4 regions of the Bradyrhizobium sp. USDA 3364 genome follow, and region 4 is predicted to be linked to each of the others. Evidence: predicted binding sites of a transcription regulator. Region 4 holds the regulator's gene; each other region holds the start of a gene.
What was found. Region 4 encodes PhoB, which activates phosphate uptake and scavenging genes when phosphate is short. Its sites were predicted from a motif close to TGTCATNNANCTGTCAT; they were not measured.
Positions count from the first base shown of each region.

Region 1: ACVILL_RS35195 (phospholipase C) is a predicted target of PhoB. The motif match lies at 1,686-1,702, and genes of this name have one in related genera.
Region 2: pstS (phosphate ABC transporter substrate-binding protein PstS) is a predicted target of PhoB. The motif match lies at 2,391-2,407, and genes of this name have one in related genera.
Region 3: ACVILL_RS29375 (acetoacetate decarboxylase) is a predicted target of PhoB. The motif match lies at 2,287-2,303, and genes of this name have one in related genera.

Region 1 is NZ_JBSRYG010000002.1:7,481,773-7,485,944, forward strand. It holds gene ACVILL_RS35195 (phospholipase C) at 1-1,669, opposite strand, end outside; gene ACVILL_RS35200 (hypothetical protein) at 2,111-2,509, opposite strand; gene ACVILL_RS35205 (alpha/beta fold hydrolase) at 2,732-3,616, opposite strand; gene hydA (dihydropyrimidinase) at 3,646-4,172, opposite strand, start outside.
Region 2 is NZ_JBSRYG010000002.1:8,308,257-8,312,428, reverse strand. It holds gene ACVILL_RS39330 (alkaline phosphatase family protein) at 1-2,184, opposite strand, end outside; gene pstS (phosphate ABC transporter substrate-binding protein PstS) at 2,651-3,703, shown strand; gene ACVILL_RS39320 (PaaI family thioesterase) at 3,751-4,172, opposite strand, start outside.
Region 3 is NZ_JBSRYG010000002.1:6,301,506-6,305,677, forward strand. It holds gene ACVILL_RS29365 (acyl-CoA carboxylase subunit beta) at 1-967, shown strand, start outside; gene ACVILL_RS29370 (patatin-like phospholipase family protein) at 1,082-2,245, opposite strand; gene ACVILL_RS29375 (acetoacetate decarboxylase) at 2,566-3,351, shown strand; gene ACVILL_RS29380 (transporter) at 3,480-4,172, shown strand, end outside.
Region 4 is NZ_JBSRYG010000002.1:1,843,985-1,848,156, forward strand. It holds gene ACVILL_RS08585 (acetylornithine transaminase) at 1-820, opposite strand, end outside; gene ACVILL_RS08590 (GcrA family cell cycle regulator) at 1,318-1,830, shown strand; gene phoB (phosphate regulon transcriptional regulator PhoB) at 2,177-2,887, opposite strand; gene phoU (phosphate signaling complex protein PhoU) at 3,020-3,736, opposite strand; gene pstB (phosphate ABC transporter ATP-binding protein PstB) at 3,757-4,172, opposite strand, start outside.

The DNA of each region.
Region 1 (4,172 bases), 5.6 Mb from region 4:
GGCTGACAATCACCGTGCCGGCGGTCGGATCGAGGAACAGCGTGTCCTGACGGTACTCGTGGTCCTGACCATGGCCGCGTTCGAAGTCGAACATGTCAGCGATCGATTCGACCTTCTCGTCGAACGAGCCGCCGCCGAGACGCTGGCCGTGCAGCCAGTTGTCCTCGATGAAGCGCACCACGGAGGCCTGCGAAATCATCGTGTGGCTGACGTAGTTCCGCTTCGCGAAGGGCGAGATCACCAGGAACGGCGTGCGCGTGCCGGGACCGCAGCGGCCGTTCACCGGCTTGCCTTCGAGGCCCTTCGGCTGCGTCTGCTTGCCGATGCCGCGGCCGCACTGGCCGGGACCGTTGACCTGGTCAGCGGTGGGATCATACGAGGCGGTGATCGGTGCGAGGTACTGGTGGTCGTACCAGCCGTCGGAGTCGTCATAGGTGACGATGACGGCGGTCTCGCCCCACTCCTTCTGCTTCTGCAGGAAGTTGATCAGCTCGACATTGCCCGCCTGCTCGTCGAGCGGATCGGAGTTGCCGGGATGACCGTCCTGATAGGCCGGCATCTTGATGTAGGACACGGCCGGGAAGTTGCCGGCCTTCACCGAAGCGTAGAAGTCCTCGAGGTCGTAGGCATGATTGGCCGGATCGACCGTCTTGCTGCCGGGCAGGTAGGTGTGGCCGATCGCATTCACCGAGCTCGGACGCGCATGGGTCGGGTTGGCGGTCGACTTGTAGTATTGGAACCAGGCGTGGTGCGGAATGTAGTCCACGATGGTGCCGTTGACGTTGCTCGAGAACGTGCTGCGGCCGCAATTGGTGGTGCCGTTGCTGTTCTTGAGCGTCAGGTCGAAGCCGCCCATGAAGCTGCCCCAGCTGATCTGCTCGGCGTTGAGCAGATCGCCGATGTTCTTGCTGGTCATCAGGACCTGGCTGGTCGTGCTCGAGCAGGAGTCGTAGGCAGGGTCGGTATCGCCGATCAGCGTCAGCCCGCCCTGGCCGTCGGCGATCGACGACGACGTGCCGACGATGTTCTGCGCACCGTTGGTCTGGCCGGAAACCACCTCGATCGCGCCGGGCGTCGACGGACCGAAGGTGTCGGTCCAGCTATTGTCGCTCATCGCGAAGTTCTGGGCGTAATTCCAGAACGCGGTGACGGTGTTGCCGTCGAAATAGCCCATCACCTGCCCGTTGGTGCCGAAGGCGCCGACGCCGCCCGCGGTGCCGCGACCGGTGAATTCCGGAAACAGGTCTTCCTTGCCGTTGTCGACCGCCTGCTGCTCGGGCGTGTAGGCGTGGTTCTGCGACTTGGTGTTGGCCTGCGTGCGGTCGAGACGGAACGGATTGGTCGCGCCGGTGCCGTTGGCCGGATTGAGGTTCGGGTTGTTGGTCAGCAGATTGGCGTTGGCCAGGTTGTTCACCTTCGGCGTATGCGGCTTCGGATTGAATGGGATCGAGCCGGTCGGATTGGCTGCGTTCGGGTAGGTCGCGAAATAATGATCGAACGAGCGGTTCTCGTTGAAGATCACGACAAGATGCTTGATCGGCGTTGCCGTGTGGATGTCGTGCGGATGACGATGATCGTGATCCTTGTCGTCCTGAGCGGCGGCGCTGCACGCAATCGCAGCAGCGGCGACCAGACAGACTCCGACCGTCGAAAGAAATTTGGCTTTCACCGTAGTGCCCCTTGATTTTACAGATTTATGACGTCGACGTGCGACAAGTTATCCATCGCCGATGACAGCCCTGTGTAAGTTTTGTGCGAGCAACACATCGTCACAACGATTCATCATCGCGCGTTTTGATTCCCGCGCCGGTTGCAGCAGATGCGAACGATGTTGGATTGATCGCTATCTCGATGACGCGGTCGCGTGCGTCATGAGTCGATCTGCTGCCGCGCATATTGCGCCGGCGACAGTCCGACATGGCAGGTGAACGCGCCGCTGAACGCGCTTGCGGGGCCGTAGCCGACGTGTGTTGCGCACGACGACGCGACACTGCGACGATCTCGTCGCCCCAGCAGCGCGAGCGCAAGCCGGACCAGGTTGGTCCGGCCGCCCGTGATCTCGAATTGGCGAAAGGAGAGTTAGTCCGGCAATGCAGACATTCCGGATGACCTAGCAGACCCTCACGCTTTGCTGAACGTATGCGCTGCCGTTCCACACGGTTCTGGTCTGATAGCAGGAGTTATAAGCCGTTGCGGCGCCGATCGCCGCGCCCGTTGCCAGGCCGGCTGCGGCAGCGCCCCAACCTCCTCCATAATAACCACCGCCACGATAGTAACCACCGCCACGGTAATAACGGCCGCCGCCGGCCCAGCGCGCGCCTCCTCCGTGCCAGCGCGCACCTCCGCCGGCATGCCATCGCGTGCCGCCACCATGCCAGCCAGGCCGCATTCCGCCGCCGTGAAAGTGAGCCGCTCCGCCACCGAAGCGGCGAGCCTGTACGTCATAGGGAAGCATCGTTGCTGCAGCAGCGACGAAGCTGAGCACCAGGAAGGCTTTGGTTGGTCGCATGTCCGAGCTCCTTGCAAGGGTGTTCGGATCAATTCCTCAGCAACGGTCCTCGTTCCGGTATTTCAGGGATGTACGCACTCTGGCACGATCTGCATATACGCGCGTCGCGGTCGCGGCATGCTCGCGCATGTTGGGCTTTCTCCCGGATCGTGAGATCGCGAACGCGCCCCTGCGTGTCCGGGATCATTGCCGTGCGCGCGAACGGACCGGTGACAGCCTGCCCTAGTCCTTCATTCCCGTGATCGACGCACTGACGGCGCGGGGATCACGCTGCGGCCAGCGGCCGCTTTCGACCTGGGCCAGGAAATTGCCGACGATCCGGTTGTATTCGTCGGGCTCCTCGATGTTGATGGCGTGGCCGCAGTTCGGCATCACCGCGAGCGCGGCCGACGGGATGCTCTGCTTCATCAGGATGCCCGGCAGCAGGCACGGCCAATCCTCGTCGCCGGTGATGATCAAGGTCGGCACATCGATGCGCTTCATCTCGTCGACCAGGGTGTAGAGCGAGGGCCGCTCCTTCTGCACGCCCTGCTGGGTGTTGGCCGATCCCACCGCCGAATGCTCGGCCAGCATGCGCTTGAACTCGGAATGGCCGCGCGGATCCTTGTTCTCATACTGCACGCGGGTTGGCCCGTAGGCATAGCGTTCGGCGAAGGCCGGCATGCCCTCCTTGCGGATCATGCCGGCGATCACGTCGGCCTCGGCGCGGAACGTCTCGCGCTTGTCGAGCTCGGCGCCGTAGCCGCAGCCGCCGATGCACAGCGACAGCGCCCGCGCCGGGTGACGGAGCCCGAAATGCAGCGTCGCGAAGCCGCCCATCGACAGGCCGACGATATGCGCCTTCGGTGCGCCGATGTGATCGAGCACCGCCAGGATGTCGTCGGCGGCGCGCGCCTGCGAATAGGACGACACCTGATCCGGCACATCGGACGGCGGGAAACCGCGCGCATTGTAGGCGATGGTGCGGAAGCGCTTGCCGAAATGCCGCATCTGCGGCTCGTAGCTGCGCAGGTCGCCGGCGAATTCGTGCACCAAAATCACCGGATGACCCGACCCGGTTTCCTCGAAATAGAGCCGTACGCCGTCATCTGTTGTCGCATAGGGCATGGTGGTCTCCTGCCTTCTTGTTGCACGGGTTACGGGATGGTCGCCCCTATTGGCGGCTTGGCGCGCGCAAGGTACGTGCCGTGCTCCTTGCTGCCGACCAGGGTGCCGTCGTCGACGACCACCTTGCCGCGCACCATCGTCAGCACCGGCCAGCCCGTCACCTCGAGGCCTTCATAGGGCGTGTAGTCGGAGCCGTCATGGATCAGCTCGTGGCGGATCGTCACCTTGCGCTTCGGGTCCCACAGCGCGATGTCGGCATCGGAGCCGACCGCGATGGTGCCCTTGCGCGGATAGAGGCCGTAGATCTTGGCGTGGTTGGTGGCGCTGAAGGCAACGAAGCTGTTGAGGTCGATGCGCCCCTTAACAACGCCCTCCGAGAACAGGATCGGCAGCCGCGTCGCGACGCCAGGGATGCCGTTCGGCACCCAGCGGAAGCTGGTGCGGCCCCTGGACGCGAGCTTGCCCTGCGGGTCGTCGTAGCGGAACGGGCAATGGTCCGACGAGAACACCGAAAACACCTTCTGTTGCAGCCCCTCCCAGCACGCCTGCTGGCTGG
Region 2 (4,172 bases), 6.5 Mb from region 4:
TGGTGCCGTGCCGAGGATCCGCATGATGGTCGGCGCCACGTCGATATTGCGCATGTGGCGCACGACGGTGTCCTTGCGGATCTGCGGACCTGCGGCGATGAAGGTTGCGCTCATCACCGGAAGCTCGGGATCATGGCCATGGGCGCCGTAGAAATTCGGCATCGACAGCGCGGTGGTCGCCGAATTGAACGGCGCATCACCCTGGCGCGCGACGCCGGGGTTCTGGATGCCGTCGAAATTGTAGCCGGGCGCCATCAGCGCGAACACGTCGCCATAGTCCTGGCCGACGGTCTTGCTGGTGCACTGTCCGGTTCCGGCGTCGCATTGCAGCGGCCGGGTCTCGACGACGGTGAAGATGCGCTGATCCCTGAGCGAGTAGTTGAACCGCGCGTTGGGATCGACCGCGTTCTTCACCGCGTCGGTGATCTGCGCCACCAGGGTCCGGTAGGTTGCGAGGTCGACGGTGCCGCCAAGCTCGCGGTTCTGCAGGTTGACGTAGATGTCGGCGGCAGGACCCGAGGTGCGGATCCCGACCTTGCTGGTGTCGATACCGGCGTTGCGCAGGATGTTGGTGAGATTGACCGAGGTGTGGAACGGCGCGAAACCGTGATCCGACACCACGATGACGTTGCTGTCGCGGCCCGCCGTGTCAGCGATCTGCTTTACCGCCTTGTCGGCGGTCTGGTAGGCGAAGCGGATGTAGGAGGCGTAGCGCTTGACCTTGGCCGGATCCTGGTTGGCGCCGATCGAATTCGGGTCGGTCGGGCTAGTGCCCTGGCGCGGATCGGTGAGCAGGAACTGGTGCTCGGAGCCATCGGGCTGCTCGATATAGACCATGACGAGGTCGGCGTCCGGATGCGTCTTGATCGCACGCTCGCCGATATTCGCCTGGTAGCGCACGAAGGTCTTCACCATGTCCTCGAACATGGTCTCGATCTCGACGTCGGGGAAGCTGGTGAAGCCCGGGCTCAGGCGCTCCGGAATCCGGAAGTCGGCCTGCGGACGCCAGAACCCGATGTTGTCGTTGATGTCGTCGACATCGGCGAGAACAGGCGTGTTGCGCGGGATGTAGTTGGCGCCGTAGCGGGCGAAGCGCACCACCGAGAGGTCCGGCGACAGCGCCGAGACGAAGTACGCGGCGCCGACCTTCGCGCCGCTGCCTTCGAAGAAGAACGGGGCGTTCTCGCCGCCGAACTTGACATAGGCCGGCCCGGTCGAGGGCGCGTGGAACGGGCCTGCGGTAATGCCGAGGTTCTCGTCGAAGAACACCAGCGTGTCGTAGTTCACCTTGCGGTCATTTGTCGTGTCGATCGCGGCGACGCGGATCGAATATTTGACGTCGAGCGTCGCGGCGTTGGTGCAGGTCGCGGTCGCCGCCGCAGAGCATGAGAACGTCTCGATCGGCGCCGAGGTCACCAGCACCGGGCTGAAAGAGAAGTGGCCCGCAGCTTGCAGCGCCGCCACGATGCCCGGGTCGGCCGTGAAGTCGCTGCGCGACAGCGTGAAGCCCTGGGCGCCGATGCCGCCGAACGCGCCGAACGGCACCGTGAAGTCGGTCACGCGGGTCGGCTGGGCCGGCTGCACCACGGTCTTGTTGATGGAGATGTCGGCGCCGTCGCCGCCGGGCCAGGTCGCGGTGACGACCTTCTTGCCCTGCTGGCGCAGCTGCACCCACAGGGGCTGTGCAGTCGGGTGCGCCGACGGCCCGAGCGGGCTTTCGTTGTAGCCGCCGATCGGTGCCGCGAAGCCGCTGATGCTGCTGGAGATCGGCCCGACGATCGGCTCGAACGTGTTGGATGGGATGTCGTTATGGACCGCCGTCGAACCGGTCGCGATCGCGATATGCGAGACCGCGGTGAGCGACGGTGACGCCGTCACGTTCTGCAGCGCCACCGCGCCGCGCCGGCTCAGCCGGGCGAGGCCGCCGTCACGCGGCAGCACGCCTTCCTCGATGAATTTCTGGATGAAATCAGGCTTGGCGCCGTCGAGCGAGATCATCACGACGCGCGGCCTGCGGCCGTGATGGTCGCCGTCATGGTCCTGATCCTGATCGTGACCGCGAGAATCGCCGGCATGATCGCCATTATCGCCGTCCTGACCGGCGCGCGCCGGAGTTGCAGTCCACGCCAGCGAAGCGACAAGCGACATCGCCGTCGTGACGGACACAAACGTCTTCAATTTCATGAGAATGCCCCATAGTCGCTGTGCGAATGCACAAACGGAAACCGTTCGGCAATCTACGGAGGCTTGGCTGACGAGCATGTGACGCATGCGCGACGACGCAACGACAGGACGTCGTCGCGTCACAACTGGTGCTCGCATGGCGTCGCGAAGAATTTGCGAGAACACAACGAGCTAGAGCTTGTGCGTTCGATTCAGTACGCGTCGATGTAACGACTCGATGACGGCGTGTTTCCACAGGCGTCGCGGGTCACGCGTTGCTGCCTGCGCGATTGATCCGCGTCGATGCCGATTCGCGGGTGCGGTGAGACTTCGCCGAGGCAGAAAAGGGCCGCTGTGAGCATCGAAATTATGCAGTGTCCCAGTTCGCCGGCAGGCGATATCGCCCTTGGTTGACGCCCTGGCTTATATTGCCGTTTTGTGACTTGGCCCACACGGGCGTGCCGCTGGGCCGGTTAGGGTCGAGCACATGACAAAGCATCTCAGGCTACCGGTCATCTTCACTGCCCTGGTCGTCGCGACGCAATGCTTGGCTGCGGAGACAAAGGGCGCGGGCTCAACCTTCGTTTCGCCTGTGATGGCGAAATGGATCGATGCCTACAAGGCAAAGACCGGCAATGTCGTCAGCTATCAGTCGGTGGGTTCGAGCATCGGCGTCGGCCTGATCAAGAAGGCTGCCGTCGATTTCGGCGCCAGCGACATGCCGCTCGATCCGAAGGAGCTCGACAGGCTCGGCATGATGCAATTTCCGATCGTGATCGGAGGCGTCGTGCCTGTCGTCAACATCGCGGGCGTCAAGCCCGGCCAGATTCAATTCACCGGACCGCTGCTCGCCGACATCTATCTCGGCAAGGTGAGATCATGGAACGATCCGGCGATTCAGGCCGTCAATCACGATCTGAAGCTGCCGCCTGCCGCGATCACCGTCGTCCATCGCATCGATGGATCCGGCACGACGTTCAACTGGTCGAATTATCTCTCGAAGGTCAGCGCGCAGTGGAAGGCAAGCGTCGGCGAGGGCACGTCGGTCGAGTGGCCCGTCGGGCTCGGCGGCAGGGGCAATGACGGCGTCGCTTCGCTGGTCGGCCTGATTCCCGGGGCGATCGGCTATCTCGAATACGCCTACGCGCTACAGCGGCTGGACCGGATTTCCTTCGGTCTGGTGCAAAACGGTGCCGGCAATTTCGTCACCCCGGACGCCGCATCGTTCCAGGCCGCGGCCTCGAGCGCAGACTGGAAGACCACGCAGGATTTCTACCTGGTCCTCACCAACGCTCCGGGGGAAGACGCGTATCCCATCACGGCCACGACCTTCGTGCTGATGCACAAGCAGCCGAAATCGCCCGACAGGTCGGCGGTCGCCATCGACTTCCTGCGCTGGTCGTTGGAGAACGGCAAGTCGCAGGCCGCATTGCTTAATTACGTTCCTTTGCCGCCCGCCTTGATCGGGCAGATCGAGGCCTATTGGCAGCACAATTTCGAGGCGCTCACGGCGTCTGCATCGCCGCCCGCAAAGCCCTGACGCACCTTGGCTTGACACATACCGGACAGGGCCGCGCCGCGCTGGCTCTAGGCACTCGCTGCGGTCAGCGCTTTGCGCTTCACCCGCTTGATGGTGCCGGAGAAGGTGAACAGCGGCCGCTCGGCCGACGTCAGCATGCCGCGCACGAAGATCAGCGAGCCGCCGGCGCGGGTGACCTCGCCGCTGCATTCGATCAGGTCGCCCTCGCGCGCCGCGTCGAGGAATTCCGAGGCGAACGACACCGTGACGCCGGGGCCCTGGAGCACCGAGCCGGCGAGCGCGAACAGGCAGTAATCCGCAAAGGTCATGAAGCAGCCGCCATGGACGTTGCCGGAGCCGTTGAGGTGCTTCGGGCCTACCCGGAACGCGCAGCTGATGCGGCCGTTCTCGTCCATGCGGTGGTAAAACGGGCCGGTATGGGTCTCGTAATTGTCCCGGGTCCAGGTTCGCCAGCCGGCGAATTCGCCCT
Region 3 (4,172 bases), 4.5 Mb from region 4:
CGCGATGTTCGTCGCCGGCCCGCCGGTGGTGAAGCGGCTCGGCCAGGATCTGACCAAGCAGGAGCTCGGCGGCGCCGACATCCAGACCCGTGCCGGCGGGATCGACCAGGCCGTCGACACCGAGGAGGAGGCGTTCGATTACGCGCGGCGTTTCCTTTCCTACCTGCCGTCGTCGGTCTACGATTTGCCGCCGACCATTCCCTGCACCGACGATCCCGAACGCGCCGAGGAATCGCTGATGAAGGCCGTGCCGCGCAACCGCCGGCAAGTCTACAAGATGCGGCCGATCATCGAGGCCGTCGTCGACAAGGGCTCGTTCTTCGAGGTCGCCGCCAATTTCGGCCGCCCGATCATCACGGGCCTTGCGCGGATCGAGGGCAGGGCGGTGCTGGTGCTCGCCAGCGATCCCTTTCACTATGGCGGCTCGTGGACCGCGGACGCCTGCCAGAAGGTGGTGCGCTGGGTCGACTTCGCCGAGACCTTCCATCTGCCGGTGGTCTATCTGATGGATTGCCCCGGCTTCATGATCGGGCTCGAGGCGGAGAAGTCGGCGACCATCCGCCACGGCGTGCGGGCGATGGCGGCGGTCAACCAGAGCACGGTGCCTTGGTGCACCATCATCATCCGCAACGCCTTCGGTGTCGCCGGCGTGGTGCATCAGCCGGCCAACCGCTTCTCGATGCGCTATGCCTGGCCGTCGGCCTATTGGGGATCGCTGCCGCTCGAGGGCGGCATCGAAGCCGCCTATCGCGCCGAGATCGATGCGGCCGAAGATCCCGCCGCCAAGCTGCGCGAGATCGAAGATCGGCTCAACAAGCTGCGCTCGCCGTTCCGCTCGGCCGAGAAGTTCTGGGTCGAGGAGGTGATCGATCCGCGCAGGACGCGCTCGCTGCTCTGCGAATTCGCGCGTCTCGCCGAGCCGATCCGCACAGCGGGACCGCCGCGCAACATGTCGACGCGGCCGTAGGCTTTCACGCCGTCATTGCGAGGAGCGTGGCGACGAAGCAATCCACGCCTCCGCAAGCGGTGATATGGATTGCTTCGCTTCGCTCGCAATGACGGTGAGGGAGCAGTCGCGCGGCTACTCCGCCTCGCGATGCACGTCGTGGATCACGATGCCCATGCCGTTCTCGGGCATCTTGATCCATTCGCGATGCTTCAGCGAACGCTTGGTGTCCTCGTGTCCGCTCACCCAGTGCTCGCGCATCGAGGTGCCGGAGAATTCGTGGTCCTTGGCGTCGCCCTCATAGGCCTTCTGCTGATAGATCAGCTGCAGCAGCGTGATGCCGGGCAGGCGGCTGTTCGCCTTCTTGAGCTGGCGCTCTTCGTCCGTGAGCTGTTCGTCCGGAATCTTTCCCAGCGCGTTATGCAGGGCGGTGCGCAGATTGTAGGTCTTGCGGTAGACGTCGGTGTTGTAGCGGGTGCGCGACGAATACATGATGTCCTTGTGGCGGGCCATCACGTCCTGGATATCGCGCGGCAGCACGCCGCGCGCCGAGAACAGGTCGACCTGGAACACCAGCGAGTTGGCGTTGTCTTCCTGGTCGAGCAGATGCTGCAGCGGCGTGTTGGAGACGATGCCGCCGTCCCAGAAATGATCGGTGCCGACCTTCACCATCGGCAGCGCCGGCGGCAGCGCGCCGCTCGCCATGATGTGCTCGGGGACGATCTCGTCATGGGCGTTGTCGAAATAGATGAAGTTGCCGGAGAGCACGTTCACCGCGCCGACCGCAAAGCGCATTTTCTTGGAATTGATGCGGTCGAAATCGACCAGCTCGAGCAGCGATTCACGCAACGGTGTGGTGTCGTAATAGCTGGTGGCGGTGCGCGCGCCGGCCGGGCTGAGCCACGGATTGGTCTGGTGCGGGGTGAAGAAGCCGGGTTGCCCCAGCGTCGTCGTCAGCCATGAGCTCGTGAAGTTGCGCGCCTTGCGGAAGATGTCGCCATCCGGCGTGTAGTGCCAGATCTTGCGGCTGGTGATGCGATCCCAGAACGTGTGCAGCCGCTCCAGCCGCTTCGATGGCGGATTGCCGGCGATGATCGCCGAGTTGATCGCGCCGATCGAGACGCCGCAGACCCAGTCGGGTTCGATGTTGGATTCGTGCAGCGCCTGATAGACGCCGGCCTGATAGGCGCCGAGCGCGCCGCCGCCTTGCAGCACCAGCGCCACGCGATCGCATCCTGCGGGTCGCCAGCCGGGTGTTGCGTGCTCGATGTCGTCAAATTGAGGGGCTCGCGCGTCCATATCAGACACTCCAAAATCTGCGGCGAGAATTCAGGGCGCCGATGACGCGGTGATGACAATGGCGGTGGGCGCGCATGGCGCATCCGGCATGCCTGCCTGCATGGTTAGCATCGGCCTCATCGGCGAAACGCAGGTCACGCAAGCGCAACCGAGGTCACGCAGGCGTGCCCGAGGTCACGCAGGCGTACCCGGGGGTCACGCAGGCGTGCCTGGGGTCACGCAGGCGTGCCTGGGGTCACGCACCTGACGGAAATCCCTCATATCGCTGTCAATCTCGGCCGTTAGCTTCCGCGCAATATTTGCCAACAGGGGTTATTGCGATGCGCAGGGAAGATCTGCTCAAGCTTCCGTCCATGCCGGCCGCCGGTCCGAGCTATCCCGCCGGTCCCTACCGCTTCATCGATCGCGAATTCCTTGTCATTACCTATGAGACCGATCCGGAGTTGATCCGCGCCGGCCTGCCTGAGCCGCTGGAGCCGATCGAGCAGGCGATCGTGCATTACGAATGGATCAAGATGCCGGACAGCTCCGGCTTCGGCAGCTACACCGAATCCGGCCTCGTCATCCCCGCGCGGCTGCGCGGTGAAGAGGTCAACTTCGTCTGCCAGATGTATCTCGACGATGATCCGCCGATCGCGGCCGGTCGCGAGATCTGGGGCTTTCCGAAGAAGTACGCCCACCCCAAGCTCGAGATCGTCAAGGACACGCTGACCGGCACGCTGGAATATGCCGGCCAGCTCGTTGCGATGGGTACGATGGGCTACAAGCACGAGAGCATGGCGGGCAATGGCGACGTCACCCGCGCCACGCTCTCGAAGACCCAGGTCAATCTGAAGATGATCCCCGGCGTCGACGGCCATCTCGAGGTCTGCCAGCTCGTCGCGATCAACCTGACCGACATCGTCGTCAAGGGATCGTGGATCGGGCCGGGCCGCCTGCATCTCGTGCCGCATGTCAACGCACCGGTCGCCGATTTCCCGGTGAAGCGCGTCGTCGGCGCGCATCACTACATCGCCGATCTGACGCTGCCGTTCGGCCGCGTCGTGCACGACTACAACAAGGAAGCCGCAGAGGCGGCGGCGCCGACCGGCCTCGCTGCGGAGTAGGGCTCGGCGGCTGACATAAAACTGTAACAGGCGCGTCCTCCAATGTCGGCAAGGGACGCGCTTGCCCGGTTTGCGCGTAGGCGAGGTTTTGAACATGTCAATTCGCGCGGTCGCCGTGGAGAACGGCCATGCTGGCTGATCCTCCTGCTCCTGTCGGTGCACTGCTGACGCGCGAGGCGGTTCCCGGCCTGGTCTGGGCGTTCCGCCTGCATCACGACGGCCGCGCCGAGCCGCTTCCGATCGATGCGCCGATCGAGCCGAGCCATGACGGACGGCTGTGGCTGCACTTCAACCTCACCGACGTCCGTACCCGGGCGTGGGTCGCCAACATGCATGTCCCGCAACTCGCGCGGGACCTGCTGCTGTCGAACGATAATTTCCAGCAGATCCACATCATCGACAATTGCGTCTACGGCGTATTTTCCGACCTGGTACGGGATGTCGAGGCCGCGACCCGGGAGACCGGCTATCTCCGCTTTGCAATGACCGAGCGTCTGTTGATCAGCGGTCGCCATCAGGCGTTGTGCTCGGCGGATGCGACGCGCCGCGTGCTCGAGGGCGGCCATCGCGTCGGCAGCGTCGCGGCGCTGCTCGAGAAGATCGTCGAGGAGATCGCCGACACCATGGACCGCCTGGCCGACAAGATCGGCACCGATATCGATGCGATCGAGGAACGGGTGCTCGCCGAGGACACCGGATCCGAGCTGCGCAGGAATCTCAGCAAGATGCGCCGCACCTGCGTGCGCCTGCATCGCCAGCTCACCGGGCTGCGCGTGCTGTTTCACCGGCTCGAGCAGAAGAACACCGACGATCTCAGCCCG
Region 4 (4,172 bases):
CGTGCGAGCCCGGCGCCATGCCGGCCGCAGCCTGCGCGGTCGCCAGCACTGCGCCGATCGGGAATCCGCCGCCGAGCGCCTTCGCCAGCGACATCACGTCCGGCGTGACACCGGTGCGCTTGTAGGCGAACAGGTCGCCGGTGCGGCCCATGCCGGTCTGCACCTCGTCGAAGGCGAGCAGCAGGCCGTGCTCGTCGCACAGCGCGCGCAGCGCCTTGAAGAAAGCCTGCGGCGCCGAGCGTACGCCGCCCTCGCCCTGGATCGGCTCGATCAGGATGCCGGCGGTGTGCGGGCCGATCGCCTTCTTGACCGCCTCGATGTCGCCGTGCGGCACCTGGTCGAAGCCATCCATCGGCGGGCCGAAGCCTTCGAGATATTTCGCCGAGCCGGTCGCAGCCAGCGTGCCCAGCGTGCGGCCGTGGAAGGCGCCTTCGAAGGTGATGATGCGGTAGCGCTCGGGGTGGCCCTTGGAGAAGTGATGATGACGGACCAGCTTGATCACGCCCTCCATCGCTTCCGCGCCGGAATTGCAGAAGAACACGAAGTCGGCAAAGCTCTGCTCGCAGAGCCGCGCGGCCAGCGCCTCGCCGTCCGGGCTCTTGAACAGGTTCGACATGTGCCAGAGCTTGGTCGCCTGCTCCTGCAGCGCCTTGACCAGATGCGGATGCGCGTGCCCGAGCGCGTTCACCGCGACGCCCGAGGTGAAGTCGAGATAGCGGTCGCCGTTGGTTGCGATCAGCCAGGCGCCCTCACCGCGCTCGAAGCCGAGATCGACCCGGGCGAAGACGGGGAGCAGATGCGACGAGGCAACGTTGGTCATGGCGTTCACTGCCGGTTTGAGGCCGACAATTGCCGCGCGCATTGACGCCAGCGCAGCAACGGCCAGCTTCGGAAAACAAAACGGCCGCCTTTGCGGGCGGCACGTGGCCAACATTCTATGCTGCGGCGGGTCAGTGTCAATCGCCAGGAGCCGCCGTTTGCCGGCCTTCCTGCGATGCGCAGCGTACACAATCCGTAGCATTCCGGTGCGGTGGAAAAGCCTCATTGCAATGCTTAACTGTGCTGGAACATGTGGACGCACGGCCGCGGACTCTTGCGCCAGAGTCACGCCATATTGTAGCGTTTGGCCTGTCGGGTACGACATCTCGTGCGGCAGTACTGGACCCTCTAAGTAGCCTTCGTGTCTCGCGTAAACGTTCGGGCGCAACACCGTGCCCGGCGAGGGCTAAGGGATTCTGGCCGCAGGGATATTTGTCCAGATTTGGCTCGCAGCGCCGCTCCAATGACTGGCCGGCGCCATGCGAAAGGAAGAATGCGATGACGGTATTGACCTGGTCCGACGATCGCGTCGAGCAGCTGAAGAAGCTCTGGGAGTCTGGCCTTTCGGCCAGCCAGATCGCAGCGGAACTTGGCAATGTGACGCGAAACGCCGTGATCGGCAAAGTGCACCGGCTCGGCCTCTCCGGTCGCGCCAAAGCACCCTCCACGGCGGCGCCGCGGCAGCGCAAGGCGCGTCCCGCTCAGCACATGATGCGGGTGGCGCGCCCGGTCTCGCGCGGCAACACCGCGCTCGCGCACGCCTTCGAGGTCGAGATGGAGCCCGATCCGATCTCCTACGACAACGTGGTGCCGATGAGCCAGCGGCTGTCGCTGCTCGAGCTCAACGAGGCCACCTGTCACTGGCCGGTCGGCGATCCCTCGAGCCCGGAATTCTTCTTCTGCGGCGGCAAGGCGCTCGCCGGCCTGCCCTATTGCGCGCATCACTCGCGCGTCGCCTACCAGCCCGCCGCCGATCGCCGCCGGCCGTCGGCGAAACCACAGATCAAGTAGCACTCGGGAAGCTAGCCTGGACTGCAAAACAAATCCCCGCGCAAGCGGGGATTTTTTGTGTGATGCGTAGCCCGGATGGAGCGCAGCGCACGACGTGAGGTGAGCACGCACGTCGGGCTCCCTCCCCCCCCCCTTGCGGGGGAGGGTTGGGGAGAGGGGTACCGCTTGCTCCGCTGATTATCGATCGCGAAGAATGCACCGTCGGTTCGGTTGAGGACGTCGCTACACGCCTTACGCCACAGCCCGGGGCTCACCCCTCTCCCCACCCTCCCCCGCAAGGGGGGAGGGAGCCAGACAGTGTGCTCACCTCACGTGATAGCGAACCAACTCACATCACCAGCCGCCGTTACGGTTGCGGCTCGGCTTTGGCAAACCGGTCGTCGAGCGCATAGCCGGCGCCGCGCACGGTGCGGATCGGGTCCTGCTCGCGGCCCGGATTGAGCAGCTTGCGCAGGCGGCCGATATGCACGTCGACGGTGCGCTCATCGATGTAGATGTCGCGGCCCCAGACGCTGTCGAGAAGCTGCTCGCGGCTGAACACGCGGCCGGGATGCTCGAGGAAGAACTCGAGCAAACGATACTCGGTCGGACCGAGATCGATCGGACGGCCCGAGCGCGCCACGCGGCGCTTCTCGCGGTCGAGCTCGATGTCGCCATAGGTCAGCACGGTCGCCAGCCGCTCCGGGCTCGCGCGGCGCAGCAGGCCCTTCACCCGCGCCAGCAGTTCCGGCACCGAGAACGGCTTGACGATGTAATCGTCGGCGCCGGTAGCAAGCCCGCGCACGCGCTCGCTCTCCTCGCCGCGCGCGGTCAGCATGATGATCGGAAGCTGCTTGGTTTCGGGCCGCGCCCGCAGGCGGCGGCACAGCTCGATGCCGGACAGGCCCGGCAGCATCCAATCGAGCACCACGAGGTCGGGGACGCGCTCCTTCAGACGGGTGTCGGCATCGTCGCCGCGCCCAACCGTTTCGACATCGTAGCCTTCCGCATCGAGGTTGTAGCGCAACAGCGTCGTCAGCGCTTCCTCGTCTTCGACTACCAGAATGCGTGCGCTCATCGGTCTAAGTTCTTTCTTTGTGGTGATCCGTTGCCCAGACGCAAACCGAAACGCTCACTTCTCTCGAGCACGATCCTCGCGCAAACGCTTTGTCGCGAAGACAATCCGGTTTCCGCTATTGGAGATCATGCCCTAGTTACCCGGCACCGTGGTGGCAAAAGTCGTCATGTCGCCCTTGGGGCGCTTGTCGGTGATCTGCTGGCCCTCGATCATGTAGAACACGGTCTCGGCGATATTGGTGGCGTGGTCGCCGATGCGCTCGATGTTCTTGGCGCAGAACATCAGATGGATGCAGAACGAGATGTTGCGCGGATCCTCCATCATGTAGGTGAGCAGTTCGCGGAACAGCGAGGTGCAGATCGCGTCGACCTCCTCGTCGCCCTTCCAGACGTTCATCGCCGCCGGCAGATCGTGCGCGGCGTAGGCGTCGAGCACCGACTTGACCTGCGACAGCACGAGGTCGGTCATGTGCTCCAGGCCGCGGATCAGCTTCAACGGCTGGAAATCGCTCTCCAGCGCCGCGACGCGCTTGCCCATGTTCTTGGCGAGGTCGCCGATCCGCTCGAGGTCGGTGGCGACTCGCATCGCGCTGACGATCTCGCGCAGGTCGATCGCCATCGGCTGGCGGCGGGCGATCGTCAGCACCGCGCGCTCTTCGATGACGCGCTGCAGATTGTCGATGTCGATGTCGGCGGCGACCACGCGCTTGCCGAGCGCGACGTCGCGACGGATCAGCGCATCGACCGATTCGGTAATCATCCGTTCGACGAGGCCGCCCATCTCGGCGACCAGGCGGGTCAACTCCTGCAGGTCGCTGTCGAATGCCTTGGCGGTATGTTCAGAAGCCATCGCTTGTCTCCTCAGCCCGGTCAACCAAACCGGCCGGTGATGTAGTCCTGGGTGCGCCGATCGCTCGGGGAGGTGAAGATCTTGTTGGTGTCGTCGAACTCGATCAGCTCGCCGAGATACATGAAGGCGGTCTTGTCGGAGACGCGCGCCGCCTGCTGCATGTTGTGGGTGACGATCGCGATCGTGTAGTCCTCGGAGAGCTCCTGGATCAGCTCCTCGACCTTGGCGGTCGAGATCGGATCGAGCGCCGAGCACGGCTCGTCGAACAGGATCACCTCGGGACGCACCGCCACGGTGCGCGCGATGCACAGCCGCTGCTGCTGGCCGCCGGAGAGCGACAGGCCGGAGGCGTTCAGCTTGTCCTTGACCTCGTTCCACAGCGCGCCGCCGCGCAGCGCCTTCTCGACCCGGTCGTCCATCTCGGACTTCGAGATCT